Regions from separate parts of the Paenibacillus sp. J22FR5 genome, predicted to be linked through region 2. Evidence: predicted binding sites of a transcription regulator. Region 2 holds the regulator's gene; the other holds the start of a gene.
The links. The regulator NrdR, encoded in region 2, represses ribonucleotide reductase genes. The targets are predictions, from matches to a motif close to AACACNATATATNGTGTT.
Positions count from the first base shown of each region.

Region 1: nrdI (class Ib ribonucleoside-diphosphate reductase assembly flavoprotein NrdI) is a predicted target of NrdR. The motif match lies at 4,791-4,808, and genes of this name have one in related genera.

Region 1 covers NZ_JCAUAN010000043.1:28,410-35,751, reverse strand. Annotated here, with positions in the region: gene AC58P7_RS31015 (NADPH-dependent FMN reductase) at 1-87, shown strand, start outside; gene AC58P7_RS31010 (DUF1800 domain-containing protein) at 221-1,549, shown strand; gene AC58P7_RS31005 (DUF1501 domain-containing protein) at 1,562-2,794, shown strand; gene AC58P7_RS31000 (mismatch-specific DNA-glycosylase) at 2,812-3,321, shown strand; gene serC (3-phosphoserine/phosphohydroxythreonine transaminase) at 3,401-4,489, shown strand; gene nrdI (class Ib ribonucleoside-diphosphate reductase assembly flavoprotein NrdI) at 5,080-5,439, shown strand; gene nrdE (class 1b ribonucleoside-diphosphate reductase subunit alpha) at 5,426-7,342, shown strand, end outside.
Region 2 covers NZ_JCAUAN010000001.1:193,655-200,996, reverse strand. Annotated here, with positions in the region: gene AC58P7_RS00830 (ABC transporter ATP-binding protein) at 1-408, shown strand, start outside; gene AC58P7_RS00825 (DUF2705 family protein) at 405-1,217, shown strand; gene AC58P7_RS00820 (NAD-dependent epimerase/dehydratase family protein) at 1,380-1,856, shown strand; gene AC58P7_RS00815 (hypothetical protein) at 1,895-2,047, shown strand; partial or broken gene AC58P7_RS00810 (hypothetical protein) at 2,200-2,424, shown strand; gene htpG (molecular chaperone HtpG) at 2,816-4,696, shown strand; gene AC58P7_RS00800 (hypothetical protein) at 4,746-4,919, opposite strand; cyclic di-GMP riboswitch class I at 5,004-5,102, shown strand; gene AC58P7_RS00795 (hypothetical protein) at 5,142-5,333, shown strand; gene nrdR (transcriptional regulator NrdR) at 5,536-6,015, opposite strand; gene AC58P7_RS00785 (alpha/beta-type small acid-soluble spore protein) at 6,135-6,344, shown strand; gene AC58P7_RS00780 (lytic transglycosylase domain-containing protein) at 6,414-7,028, opposite strand; gene coaE (dephospho-CoA kinase) at 7,025-7,342, opposite strand, start outside.

The DNA of each region.
Region 1 (7,342 bases), on a different contig from region 2:
CACCCGGATGTGGAGAAGCGAATTCGACGTGTTGTCGGGTCCTTCCTACAACTTGCTGGGCAATTATCTTCAGGAACCAAATCGTAATCGTCAGAGCTGCAGCTCAAAAGGCAGAAATAATCAACTAAACCAAGTCTATGTCTTGGTTTTTTCGTTTTACTACACACTTTTGACATATTTATATGGTACAGTATGGAAAAAAGTGGACGGAGGGAAGCTCATGGGATTCCAGTGGACGAACAAGGAAGTGGTTCATCTATTACTTCGTGCGGGATTTGGTTCGACGAAAGAAGAGGTTGCAGCATGTCTTGCACTAGGGCGGGAAGAGACGGTAAGACGTCTGGTATCTGGTGAAGCACTCATCGCTAATGCTCCAAAGCCAGCCTCATTTGATCAATTTCATGCGGACGGTAAGAAAGCGTTAGATCCACTCCAATTAGTAGATCAACAGATGTTTTGGTTGTATCGTATGGTAAGCTCGCCCTCGCCGCTCATTGAGAAGATGACGTTGTTTTGGCATGGGCATTTTGCGACGGCGAATTATAAGGTGAAGGATGCGGCGCTTATGGTGGGTCAAAATGAGCTGTTTCGTAAATATGCCTTAGGGAATTTCAAAGAGCTTCTCACCGAGATTGGCAAGGATCCGGCGATGATGATTTGGCTGGATGTCAATCAGAATAAAAAAGGCAAGCCGAATGAGAATTATGCCCGTGAGGTGATGGAGCTATTCACGCTTGGGATCGGGCACTATACAGAATTGGATGTGAAGGAGTCTGCGCGGGCATTCACAGGGTGGATGTACAATAAGAATGAACATAAGGTCATTTATAATGCCAAAGAGCACGACAACGACTCGAAAACGTTCTTAGGTGAAAGTGGTAAGCTGGATGCAGACGATGTCATCGACATCTTATTTCATCAAAAATCATTACCAATTTTTCTGGCTGCGAAGCTGTTGAATTATTTTGCAACGGACACACCTTCAGAGAGTTGGATTCAGACCATAGCAGGATTAATTACGCAGAAACATACAGTGGGGGAAGTGCTTCAGGAGCTTTTCTTATCTGATGAATTTTATGTGGAGAAATACAGGTTGGCACTTATCAAAACACCAGCAGATTATGTCGCGGGTATCCTGAAATGCTGTAAGCTCTCCGTCGCCAAGGGGCATGCGCAAGCGATGCGGAGGATGGGACAGGAGCTATTTGTTCCTCCTGATGTTGCAGGCTGGAGAGGTGGCGCTGCATGGCTCACAACGAACTGTCTATTGGCACGATATCAATTTGCTGAGGGCGTTGCGAAGCAAATGAACGGACAGTCATTGACTTCTGCCGAGTTCACGCCGGATCAATCCAATTCTCCGTTGGAATGGGCGAAGCAATTTGCACAGCTCATGGGAATTACGGATTTATCGGAGCAAACACAGAAGAGCTTGAGCGCTTATGCAGATGACACGATTGTACATAACAAACAAGCGAAGCAGAAAACGACAGGTTTGCGTGGCCTGTTGCAGCTGGTTTTGATTAGTCCTGAGGCTCAAATGAAATAAGGGGGGATCCAGGTGAAACTAACGAGAAGAGATTTTCTGATTAAAGGTACAGCGTTATTCGCAACCCTGGGGCTTGGCGGTGCACTTTTTACAGAAACGGGAAAATCACTTTGGGCTGGCAGTACAGTGGCTGATGTAGAAGACCCTGTGTTGGTTGTTGTGCAATTAAGCGGCGGCAATGACGGCATCAATACGTTGATCCCCTATGGACAAGGCATATACTTTGATTCGCGGCCTACACTTGCATATGAGCAGAAGGACATACTCGCGCTTGATCATCATGTTGGTTTAAATCCAAGTCTCAAGGGATTGGCAGCGTTGTATAAGTTGGGCAAAATGGCTATTATACAAGGTGTTGGATATCCGGAGCCTAATCATTCACATTTTCGTTCTATGGAAATCTGGCAAACCGCAGAGCCTAACAAGTTCAGCCGCAGCGGCTGGCTCGCTCGTTACGCCGATGCTTCCTTGCAGAGCAACAGCAATCCTCTAAAAGCCATTCAAATTAGCGGGTCGGGGAGTAAGGCCTTCGCCTCAGATAAATCGAGCTTTCCCGTCATTCAAGAGCTGGAGTCCTATCATGTATTTGATCCTAAGACGGCTTTGATGGACAAGAATAGAATCTCCAAAGCGTTCTTGGATATGTATGGAGCTTCGAATCAGCTGGAGCAACTGCGTGTTGTATCGACTAGAGGGTCTGAAGCGTTCAAAAGCGTCGAAGCGATTCAATCGCTGTCTGCTACTTATACGAATAAAGTGACCTACCCGAATACGAATTTCGCTAAAGACTTGCAGGTTGTGACGAAGCTGTTAGCAAGCAAGTCAGGAACCCGACTGTTCAATATAGAAGTGGGTGGTTTTGATGATCATGCCGATGAGAAGCTGCAGCATGAGCGCACGCTGACGCAGGTGGATGAAGGGCTGACGGCTTTCTATCAGGATTTGGAAGCACAAGGGCTGCAAGATCGTGTAGCTGTGATGGTGTTCTCAGAATTCGGACGACGTGTTAAGGAGAACGCAAGCGGTGGAACAGACCACGGGACAGCGGCACCGATGTTCGTCATTGGCGGCAAGGTGAAAGGCGGTCTGTATGGAGCCTATCCGAATTTAAGTAAATTGGACAATGGTGATTTGAAATATGAAGTGGATTTTCGCTCCGTGTATAGTACGTTAATTGATTCCTGGTTACAAGGTGATACAGCGACTGTACTGGGCAAATCCTATGAGAATTTGAAGTTTATCTAAAAGAAAGAGGTGCGCTGTTGGAACTTGCGGCAATCTCAGATCATATTGGAGAGAATTTGAAAATTCTCTTCGTTGGTTATAACCCGAGTATCCGTTCAGGCGAAACGGGACATCATTATGCGAATCCTAGTAATCGATTTTATCGGATTCTTCATCAAGCGGGTATAACACCACGGCTCTATAAGCCGCAGGAGGACGGCGATTTGCTGCAAATCGGCTACGGTTTCACAAACATTGTGGCACGTCCCTCATTGACAGCAGCGGAAATCACCGCAGAGGAGTACAGGGAGGGCAGACGTATTTTAAAAGAAAAGATTCAGACCTATCGCCCTAAGGTGGTTTGCTTCGTCGGGAAGGGTGTTTATGAGCAATATAGCGGCCGCAGAGGCATACCTTGGGGGAGTCAACCGGATCCGATGGTAGAGGGCGTTATTGATTATGTGTGCCCGTCTTCAAGTGGACTTGTTCGGATGAAGCTGGAGGAAATGATAGCGATTTATCGTGGGATTCTGCCTAGTCTCGGATAACCGGTTTGAGGTTTTACTTGATGCTTGAACAGAATATTGCTATCATAGCCATAATACAAAAGCAAAGGTGTGGTCACTCATGGGAAACAGGGCCTATAACTTTAACGCAGGGCCTGCGGCTTTACCGCTCGAAGTACTTCAGAGAGCGCAAGAGGAGTTTGTTGATTTTAAAGGTATTGGCATGTCCATCATGGAAATTTCTCACCGTAGTTCGGAATATGAGCAAGTGCACAATGAAACACAAGAATTATTGAAGCGTATTTTCGGGATTCCGGCTGGATACCAAATTCTCTTCTTGCAAGGTGGGGCAAGCTCTCAATTTGCAATGATTCCTATGAATTTCTTGAGAGCTGGTCAAGTAGGCAGTTACGTACTAACTGGCGCATGGGCTGAAAAAGCAGTTCAAGAGGCTGCACTGTTCGGCGAAGTTGCCATCGCAGCAAGCTCCAAGGAGCAGAAGTTCATGAAAATCCCGGATTTGAGTGAGATTAATCTTCACGCGAATTCCGCTTATCTGCATGTGACTTCCAACGAAACGATTGAAGGTGCGCAGTTCCAGAGCTATCCGGATACAGGAAACGTTCCTTTGATTGCCGATATGTCTAGCGATATCTTGAGCCGCCCAGTCGATGTGTCGAAGTTCAGCATGATCTATGCAGGAGCACAGAAGAATCTTGGACCATCTGGTGTGACTGTTGCGATTATCAAGGACGATTTACTCGTCGATCTGCCAAAAACAATTCCAACTATGATGCGCTATGAAACGCATAGCAAAAACAACTCCTTATACAATACGCCGCCTGCTTATTCCATTTATATGGTGAATCTCGTATTGAAATGGATTGAGGAGCAAGGCGGATTAACGGTAATTGAGAAGAACAATGTAGAAAAATCAGGCCTTATTTATCGTGCGATTGATAGCAGCAATGGCTTCTATCGCGGACCTGTGGATCTTGGCAGTCGTTCTACAATGAATATTACGTTCCGCTTGCAAGATGAAGAGCTGGAGAAGAAGTTCATTAAAGAAACGGAACAGCAAGGATTTGTCGGATTGAAAGGTCACCGCAGTGTTGGCGGTTTACGTGCTTCAACGTATAACGCTGTACCTTACACATCGTGTAAAGCACTTGCTGATTTCATGACGGATTTCCAACAACGCAACAGCTAAGAAAATGAATGGAGCTATTCATGGCACCCTCGTGTGCGCGTGAATAGCTTTTTTTTGTTGGAGGCATGAGTTATCGATTGGAGGGTTTGGACGCCTGTAGAGGGTCTCTGGGAAGGTTTAAAGAGGGTTGTTAAGGTGGAATCTGAAACTAGATATAGTGGGAGCTCATAGTCCTAGGCATTTCGACATTTTCGAAAAAATCAAGTAAAAATCGAAAATATTTTTTCGAAACCTAGCGAGCCACGTCCCGTCTAGGTTTAGGTCTTTTTGGGGTGTCAATAGGCCGTTTTGCTCGTTGACAAACACAATATATTGATATAAATTTGAATCTATCAACTAGATGTCGTGATAAAAAGCGCGTTGCGAGATTGCTAGAAGAAAGCTCAAATAGAGCTGGAAATGTAGTAAAACCGCAGGTTTTCGGCTTTTTTGACCGCGTACGGCGTAGCTAAGAAAACGCAGATTCTGTCGATTTAGGTTTAGCTTCTTCCATGAATAACTAACGATAGAATACGAATGTTCACTACATATAGGTTACCCGCAAGTGATGGCACAAGAGAGAGAATTGAGAACGATAGGAGACGGAAGCTATGTTGATTGCTTACGATTCGAAGACTGGAAATGTTCGCCGATTTATTGCGAAGCTTCAAATGCCCGCGGTTCAAATTGAGGAAGCGATGACAATGGACGAGCCATTCGTGCTTGTAACGTATACAACCGGCTTTGGTCAAATTCCACCCAAGGTAGCTTCATTCCTAGAAAGCAACTCTTCTCGTCTCCAAGGCGTAGCAGCTAGCGGTAATCGCAACTGGGGAGACGGCTTCGCCAAAAGCGCAGATACGATCTCAGCGCTCTACGATGTTCCCGTTTTAACCAAATTCGAATTATCTGGCACCAAAAATGATGTAGAACGATTTGTTCAGGGGGTACAAGCAATTGCGGCACATTGAACTTAATAATGAATTAATGCAACGAGGTACGGATGGTTTTTTCCAATTAGAGAAGGATAAAGAAGCTGTTGAAGTATTCATGAAAGAAGTCCACAGCAAAAGCCTCACATTCCCCGATACCTCTTCCAAGGTTCGTTATATGATTGACAATAACTTCTATGAGAACGTTTATGAGAAATACACAGAAGCTGAAGTTAACAGCGTTTATCAAGTGGCACATGACAATCAATTCGAGTTCGCTTCGTATATGGCAGCTTCGAAATTTTATACAGATTACGCTTTGCGCAGTGATGATAAGACGTTATATCTTGAGCACTTCCCTGATCGCGTAGCGATTGTTGCCCTTTACTTGGGACGCGGAAACGCGGAGACGGCACGAGTACTCGCTGTGTCTATGATGGAGCAACGTTTACAGCCAGCGACACCTACATTCCTAAATGCAGGAAAAAGTCGTCGTGGTGAATTGGTATCCTGCTTCTTGCTCGAAATGGATGATTCCTTAAATTCCATCAACTATGTGCTAGCGACGTGTATGCAGCTTTCCAAAATTGGCGGCGGTGTAGCCGTGAATTTATCAAAGCTCCGTGGACGCGGTGAAACGATTAAAGGCGTTGAAGGCGCGGCAAAAGGTATTATTCCAGTACTTAAGCTTATGGAAGATGCGTTCTCCTACGCGGATCAAATGGGTCAACGCAAAGGCTCAGGCGCGGCGTATTACAACATTTTTGGCTGGGATGTTATGGAGTTCCTAGATAGCAAGAAAATTAACGCAGATGAGAAATCTCGTTTGAAAACTCTATCCATTGGACTTATTGTACCTAATAAGTTTTATAAGCTGGCGGAGGAGAACAAGCCTTTACATATTTTTGCGCCTTATACCGTGCTTCAAGCCTATGGCAAACATATGGATGATCTTGATATGGATGTTATGTACGATGAACTCTTAGCGAACCCAAAGGTAAAAAAGAAAGCTGTCATGAGTGCGCGTGATATGCTGACCAAAATTGCGACAACCCAACTGGAATCCGGTTATCCATATATGATGAACCGTACGAATGCGAATAAGGATCACGCGCTCAAAGAGATCGGGACGATCAAGATGTCCAATCTCTGTACCGAGATTTTCCAACTGCAGGAAACTTCGGAAATTAATGATTATGGCCAAGAAGATACGATTCTTCGCGATATTAGTTGTAACCTAGCTTCCATGAACATTGCGAACGTAATGGATCGTAAAAAGCTGCGCGAAACTGTTCACGAAGGCATGATCGCCTTAACTTCGGTGAGTGATATGACGACGATTAGCAATGCACCAGGTGTTGCCAAAGCGAACCGTGAGCTGCATTCTGTTGGTCTAGGTGTCATGAACCTGCACGGTTATCTATCCAAAAACAAAATCGCTTATGAAAGTGACGATGCGAAGGATTTCGTTCGTACGTTCTTCGCAGCAATGAACTTCTATTCCATCGAGAAAAGTATGGAGATTGCCAAAGAATCCGGTCAATCATTTGAAGGCTTTGAGCTATCCGAATATGCGAATGGGAATTATTTTACCCGTTATACAGAGACCGATTACCGCCCTGTGTCGGATAAAGTGAAAGCTTTATTCGAAGGCATGCCGATTCCGTCGCCAAGCGATTGGAGAGCGTTACAAGAGAGCGTTCAGAAGCACGGTCTGTACCATGCATACCGTTTGGCTGTAGCGCCAACACAAAGCATCTCATATATTCAGAATTCAACGTCCAGCGTCATGCCGATTGTTGAACCGATTGAGACGCGTACGTATGCGAACTCAACAACGTATTACCCGATGCCATTCATGGCGCGCGACAATTTCTTCTACTATAAATCCGCGTATCAAATGGATCAGTTCAAGATTCTTGATCTCATTTCGGAGATTCAA
Region 2 (7,342 bases):
ATGCAGAAGGTGTTCATCAACTTGGTGCTGGAGGAGAAAGCTCGGGGAACAACCTTCCTGATGTCATCACATAGCTTCCAAGAGATGGAGAGGACTTGTGATCGAGCTGCCATCATTAAGGACGGTCGCATCATCACCGTGAAAGATATTCACGAGTTGCAGTCGATGCAGCGTAAGCTGTTCGAGGTCACGTTCGAACGTGTGGAAGATGCTGAAGCGTTTGTGAAAACATCCGGCATCGTAATCGAATCCCGTGATGGCAACCGAGTGCGAGCGGCTGTGCAGGGAGAGTACGCACACTTTCTAGCCGCAACCTCCCAATATGCGATCCGTAACCTCGATGTGTTCACACAAAGCCTCGAAGACGTGTTCATGAACTACTACGACCGGAAGGGGACAATCGCATGAATAAAGCTCTCTATAAACATATGATGCGTATTCATATCAAAGTAATGATGAACTATGCATTCGGCTCCGCTTTCTATATTTTGCTCATGTTTTGGTTATTTCCTAGCTTCGCTAATAACAATGCGGCACTCGATGAGATGATCAAAAATCTACCTCAAAGTTTGACGAACGCTTTTAATTTGGGTAGCGGCTTCGGTACGGTGGAAGCCTTCATTTCTGGTGAATATTACGGTTTGTTGCTCGTGATCATCCTGTCTATTTTTTGCATCCTGTTCACCACTCAATTGATGGCCAAGTTGGTTGATCAAGGTGCGATGGCCTATTTGCTCGTCGTTCCTACAGCGCGTGGGAAAGTAGCGCTGACGCAAGCTGTTGTTTTTGTGACTGGTCTCTTTCTGATTATCGCGGTAACGACACTGTGCGGATTTGCGGGCTATGCCCTCTTTATCGGAGATTTGAGTGACTTTCACGGGGGCGCATACATGCAAATGAACATTGCCGCATTCCTGCTTTTCTTCGCTGTAGGTGGGATTGCCTTCCTCGTCTCTTCACTCGCGAATGACGAGAAGAAAGCGCTGGGGATTTCAGCGGTATTGACTTTTGGATTTTTCAGCCTTGATTTTCTCGGAAAACTCAGTGACAAAATCGATTGGCTGCGCAATTTGAGCTATTTCTCCCTGTATGATCCCAGCGGTGTCATTGGCGGCGAGGTTAGCTTAACCTTCCCCTGGCTGCTGTTGACTGCAATTGGCTTCGTTACCTACGCAGCGGCAATTGTACTTTTCCGCAAACGTGATTTACCTCTGTAAAGCTAGTTCATGTAGAAACCGTTCTTCTAGCAGCATAAGACTGCTAATAGAGCGGTTTTTTGCTAGAGATCATGTACGAAGTACCTTAAAATTAGTATGATACTAGCATCACATCTCTTAGCTGTTCTGCTTTCTTAATACATACTGGAAGGTGAGATTTCCATGAACGTTCTGATTTTTGGAGCCACGGGGATGGTCGGACAAAGCGTGCTGCGTGAATGTCTGCTCGATCCTCAAGTTCATAACGTACTCTCAATTGGCCGAAGTGCTACAACACAGTCTCATCAGAAGCTCCGCGAGCATGTTCTGAAGGATATCACCGATTTGTCTGCTTTCACGGATCAGCTTACGGGCATTGATGCCTGCTTCTTCTGCCTCGGCGTTTCATCTGTGGGCATGAGTGAGGAGAAGTATCGGGCGATCACCTATGATCTGACCATGAGCATTGCCAACACATTAGTCAAAATCCAGCCCCAAATGACCTTCATCTATGTCACAGGTGCTAGTACCGATAGCACCGAGCATGGCAGCAGCATGTGGGCACGTGTGAAAGGCAAACGGAAAATGACCTCCTCAAGCTGCCTTTCAAATCAGCCTATATGTTCCGACCTGGCGCCATTCTGCCGAAGAATGGCGTGAAATCCAAAACGAAGCTCTACCAAACCGCTATAGTCATCATGAGGCCCATTTTTCCCATCTTGCAAAAATGGTTCCCCAATGCCGTCATTGACTCCGAGCAGATTGGCCGGGCTATGATCCATGTAGCGCGGGGTGGCTATCCGAAAGCGATCATGGAGAGCATAGATATTCGCCAGGCGTCGGGGAAATAGACAGGCGTACGGGAGAATCGTTCGGAGGGGAACTGCTTATTGTTAACGTCTGAACCTTTGCTTCCTTGAATTGAAGGGGTTCCACGTATAACGTTCCAGCAGCCCTAGCTGTCGAAACTGTTCCTAGTTAAATAGACGTATTTCCCTTATAAGGAAATTTCGACGATTTGCATCCGGAATTCGAAGTCCTCGATTGGAGGGGATTATCTTATTTATGCGATTTCGCCTGGCTGACGAAGTTCGTAAAGCTGATCATCGAAATTAAGAGCTTTGGCCCACATGTCAGAGATATGGACAGGCAAAAATATTGTAACAAGCTGAACCGGGAAACATGTTTAGCTGCGATGGGGTATCAAGTGATTTCGTTTTCTTATGAATAAGCGGTTTAATGCGAAAATAAATCAATCTCAACCTAATTTCAGAACATTCATACAAAATACTGCGAAAATGCATCATCCCCCCTAATTCCTTATGATTTGTATGACATCGACGCAAGTTCATGTATTTTTGCAGGATATGACCACAATACAGCCAAATTCAAATAAAATTGCTGCACTTTCGCAGTATCTCCATCAAGAAGGCATTCGTTTTGTTCCCGCCAGAATACTTCCCTCCGTCAAAATCGGCTATACGCTCTCAGTTTTATCCCTTTCTAATTGACATTAAATTTCAGGGATGATATAAAGTTAGTGTATAGCACTCACAGCGTGCGAGTGCTAATGACTCATCTAACACATACCCTGTTACATATCGAAAGGAGATCTATCCGTGGAAAAGAAACAGTTTCAAGCCGAATCCAAGCGTCTTTTGGAAATGATGATCAATTCGATTTACACACAACGCGAAATCTTTCTAAGAGAGCTTATCTCCAACTCCAGCGATGCGATTGACAAAATTTATTACAAAGCACTTACAGACGACTCGCTCGTTTTTGACAAAGATAGCTACTTCATCAAAATTACGGCTGATAAAGAAAATCGTATCCTAACTATCCGCGATACGGGTATCGGGATGACGAAAGAAGATCTTGAAAACAATTTGGGGATTATCGCGAAGAGCGGCTCCCTTGCCTTTAAGAAAGAGAACGAAAGCAAAGATGGGCACAACATTATCGGTCAATTCGGGGTAGGCTTCTATTCCGCATTCATGGTGGCTGACCACATTGCGGTAACTAGTAAGGCCCTTGGAAGCGACACGGCTTACAAATGGGAATCGGATGGCGCTGACGGTTACACGATCGCTCCAGCAGAGAAGGATTCCGTCGGTACGGAGATTGTCCTCTCCATCAAACCGAATACAGAAGATGATAACTACGACGAATACTTAGACGAATATCGCCTCAAAGCAATTATCAAAAAATATTCCGACTTCATCCGCTATCCAATCAAAATGGATATCACTGGCAAACGTCTGAAAGAAGGCAGCGAAAGCGAATTCGAGGACTATCAAGAAGAGCAGCATGTGAACAGCATGGTGCCGATCTGGAGAAAGAACAAAAGCGAGTTAACGCCTGAGGATTACGAGAAGTTTTACCATGAGAAGCACTATGGCTTCGACAAACCGCTTAAGCACATTCATGTGAGTGCAGATGGCGCGGTGGTTTACCAAGCGATCCTATTTATCCCGGAAAACATGCCTTATGACTATTATTCCAAGGAATATGAGAAAGGCTTAGAGCTTTACGCAAACGGCGTTCTCATTATGAATAAATGCGCCGACCTGCTTCCTGACTATTTCAGCTTCGTCAAAGGGATGGTTGATTCCGAGAGCTTGTCGCTCAACATTTCCAGAGAAATGCTGCAGCATGATCGTCAGTTGAAGTTGATCGCCAAAAACATTTCCAGCAAAATTAAAGGCTCGCTGCAAAGCCTCCTGAAGGACGAGAGAGAGAAATACGAGCAATTCTACAAGTCCTTTGGCAGACAGCTTAAATTCGGTGTATACAGCGACTACGGCACGCATAAAGAGCTTCTACAGGATCTGTTGATGTTCTCTTCCTCCAAGGAGAAACAACTTGTCACATTGGACGAGTATGTATCGAGAATGCCAGAAGACCAGAAGTACATTTACTATGCTTCCGGTGAGTCGATGGAAAGAATCGATAAGTTGCCGCAAACCGAGCTTGTGACTGATAAAGGCTACGAGATCTTGTACTTTACGGATGATATCGATGAATTCGCCATCAAAATGATTATGACCTACAAAGAGAAAGAATTTAGATCTGTTTCGAGTGGGGATCTCGGTATTGATGTCGAGGATAACCAAAACGATTCCGAGTCTGACAAAAAGGAAAATCAGGATCTATTCGACTACATGAATGGCTTATTGGCTGGCAAAGTGACGAGCGTAAAAGCGTCCAAGCGCTTGAGAAAGCATCCAGTATGCTTATCAACGGATGGCGATGTCACCATCGAGATGGAAAAAATCTTAAACGCGATGCCGAACAACCCGAATGTGAAAGCCGAGAAGGTACTGGAAATCAACGTCAACCACGACGTTTTCGCTTCCCTGAAGGACGCTTTCGAGAAAGATAAAGAGAAGTTGAACCTGTACACTGCACTCTTGTACAATCAAGCCCTCTTAATCGAAGGCCTGCCGCTGCAAGATCCGGTTGAGTTCACCAACGATATCTGCAAAATCATGGTATAAATAAAGTAAAGCACTGCAACTTCATCGTTGTAGTGCTTTTTTTTGGGGGTTAGGCAGGATCCGAAGGAGAAATAGGTTCCGTTTTTTCACAGGTTAGGACGGCTTTTGTACCCGAATAGACATATGCGAGTAAGCGGTCTTGATCGATACCAAGCGCTTCCGCAACCTTCATAATATCCAATTGACAAGAAATTTTACTGGATTTAGGGCTATTGACGGACATAGGATTCAACCATCCTTCGAATTAATGTAATTGATAGCAAGTCAAACCTAACCTGTGATATAGTTTTCATATAAGCGGTTATCGGTACGATAAAGGCAAAATCACTGAAAAGTGATGACGCAAATCTATAGGGACTACATTGGCACTTCTGTCTTCTGTCCAGTATGTCAGCCAGCTACCGCCTCCATCCGATAATTGCAGTACGACAAAGGAGGAAACAGATTGGTAAATAAAATAGTCATTGACGGCAATATGAGCTTAGATGTGAAGCAATTAATTGATAACTTGCATCTTCCTGAAAGTGAAATTCTGGACATGTTCTCCTTTACGTTTGATAACAACGTATTAACCCCTGATGAAGCTATTCGGTTTATTCATTTTCTTCGCAGTGAACTGGACAAACGTACTCAATAAACGAATTATGCCTTATCGATTACAAAAATACAGTCGGTTGATGTCAATAGAATAATTTTTTTTAAAATGTTCATGATGTGGCGTCATTATTGGCTTCGCCGTCATGAAACAGCAAAAGACAGCGGGACACCCGCTGTCTTTTGCTTATTTTTTGTCAGATTTCGAAAAAAAACAAATCAATTCGTGTCAGCATTATACAACCTTATTTATCCCGGAGTAATCCGGTGTCATGCTTTCCCAATATTTGCGTTAACTCCTTTAGGAACATGTTGATGTCCTTAAATTGCCTGTATACAGAGGCGAAGCGAATGTAGGCCACTTCATCGACGGGGTACAATTGTTCCATCACAATTTCACCAATGCCTAGGCTATCTACTTCAGCATGAGCTGTTGTGCGAAGCTGCATTTCAACTTCAGACACGAGCATCTCCAGTCGTTCCATGGAAACCGGTCTTTTTTCACAAGCACGAATCAAGCCACGTAAAATTTTCTCACGACTAAATTCTTCCCGGCTTCCATCTTTTTTAATCACAATTAATGGTGTTTCTTCTACCATTTCAAAAGTTGTGAATCTTCTTGCACATTTCTCACACTCTCGCCGACGACGAATCGATTTATTCTCATTGGCGGACCTGGAGTCAAGCACTTTCGTACCAGAATGGTCACAGAACGGACATTTCATTCGCTTTCCTCTCCTTTCTCTCTTGGAAATTTGGAAATTTCATTACCATATGTTACATGTCTTGAAGTTTCGAGATCTGCACACAATAGATTTACCAACCGACAAGGAGGTGAACAGACATGAGTTCAAACAATACTTTAGTCGTTCCACAAGCTAATGCAGCCTTGGATCAGTTGAAATACGAAGTAGCTCAAGAGCTTGGTATTGCTATCCCACAAGATGGCTATATGGGCAACATGACTTCTCGTGACGCTGGCTCTATTGGTGGTAGCATTACTCGTCGCCTGGTACAAATTGCAGAACAATCTCTAGCAGGTCAATTCAAGTAATCTTGAATTAACCAGGCTCGTGACGACTCTGCCACACAGGAAGCATTGGACTCTTCGCTCCCCCGGGAGCTAGTCCAATGCTTCTTTGTATGCTGACAAAGCAGCTTTTTCAGCACCGTTCCATTGCTCCGTGTAAAGCTTCGTATATTTCTCATAGTAATAGAGAACTCGTTGTACATAATGTCGAGTTTCGCCAAAGGGAATATCACGAATCGTCGATTCAGAACCGTCCCAAACCCCATTGTTTTTCCATTTATTCACATTACCTTGACCTGCATTATAAGCGGCAATGGCGTAGACCAAATTCCCATTATAATGCTTAATCAGCCAATTTAAATACCATGATCCCAAATAAATGTTGATATCAACACGAAGCAAATCTTCTTGCGTATGGGGCCCTAAATTCGAGGATTCTACAATCCAATCCGCGGTATCAGGCATAAGCTGCATCAACCCCAATGCCCCTTTGCTTGATTCTAAATGATATTTATAATTCGTTTCCACACGTATAATGGCAGCAATCAGAAACGGATCTATATTGTGTTTCGCCGCGCTTTGCCTAATCTCCTGCTGAAAGTAGATGGGATATAGCTTTCTTCCTATAATTGCGCTATTCATGAAGAGGATCATGACAAAAACGATAAGCAGAAGTGCGAACATTCGTTTTTTACGAAAGAACGTCATGCTAATCCCTTCCCTACCCAAAACCGCTCTACCCTCATGTTGGTTTCTTCCCATGTCCCGCTATTGTCGATAACGATATCCGCCAACTTCTTTTTCTCCTCGATCGACATCTGCGCATCAAGCCTAAGCTGTGCATTCTCTGCCGACAAGCCATCTCGCTTCATAAGTCGTTCCACTTGCAAGTGACGAGGAATATAAACAACCATAATTTCCTGAAACATCGAGACCAAATTCGATTCTATAAGTAAAGGAACATCAACCACAACCAGCTTGGTGGGGTAGTCCCGTTCATACGATGCCATCTGTTCACGCAT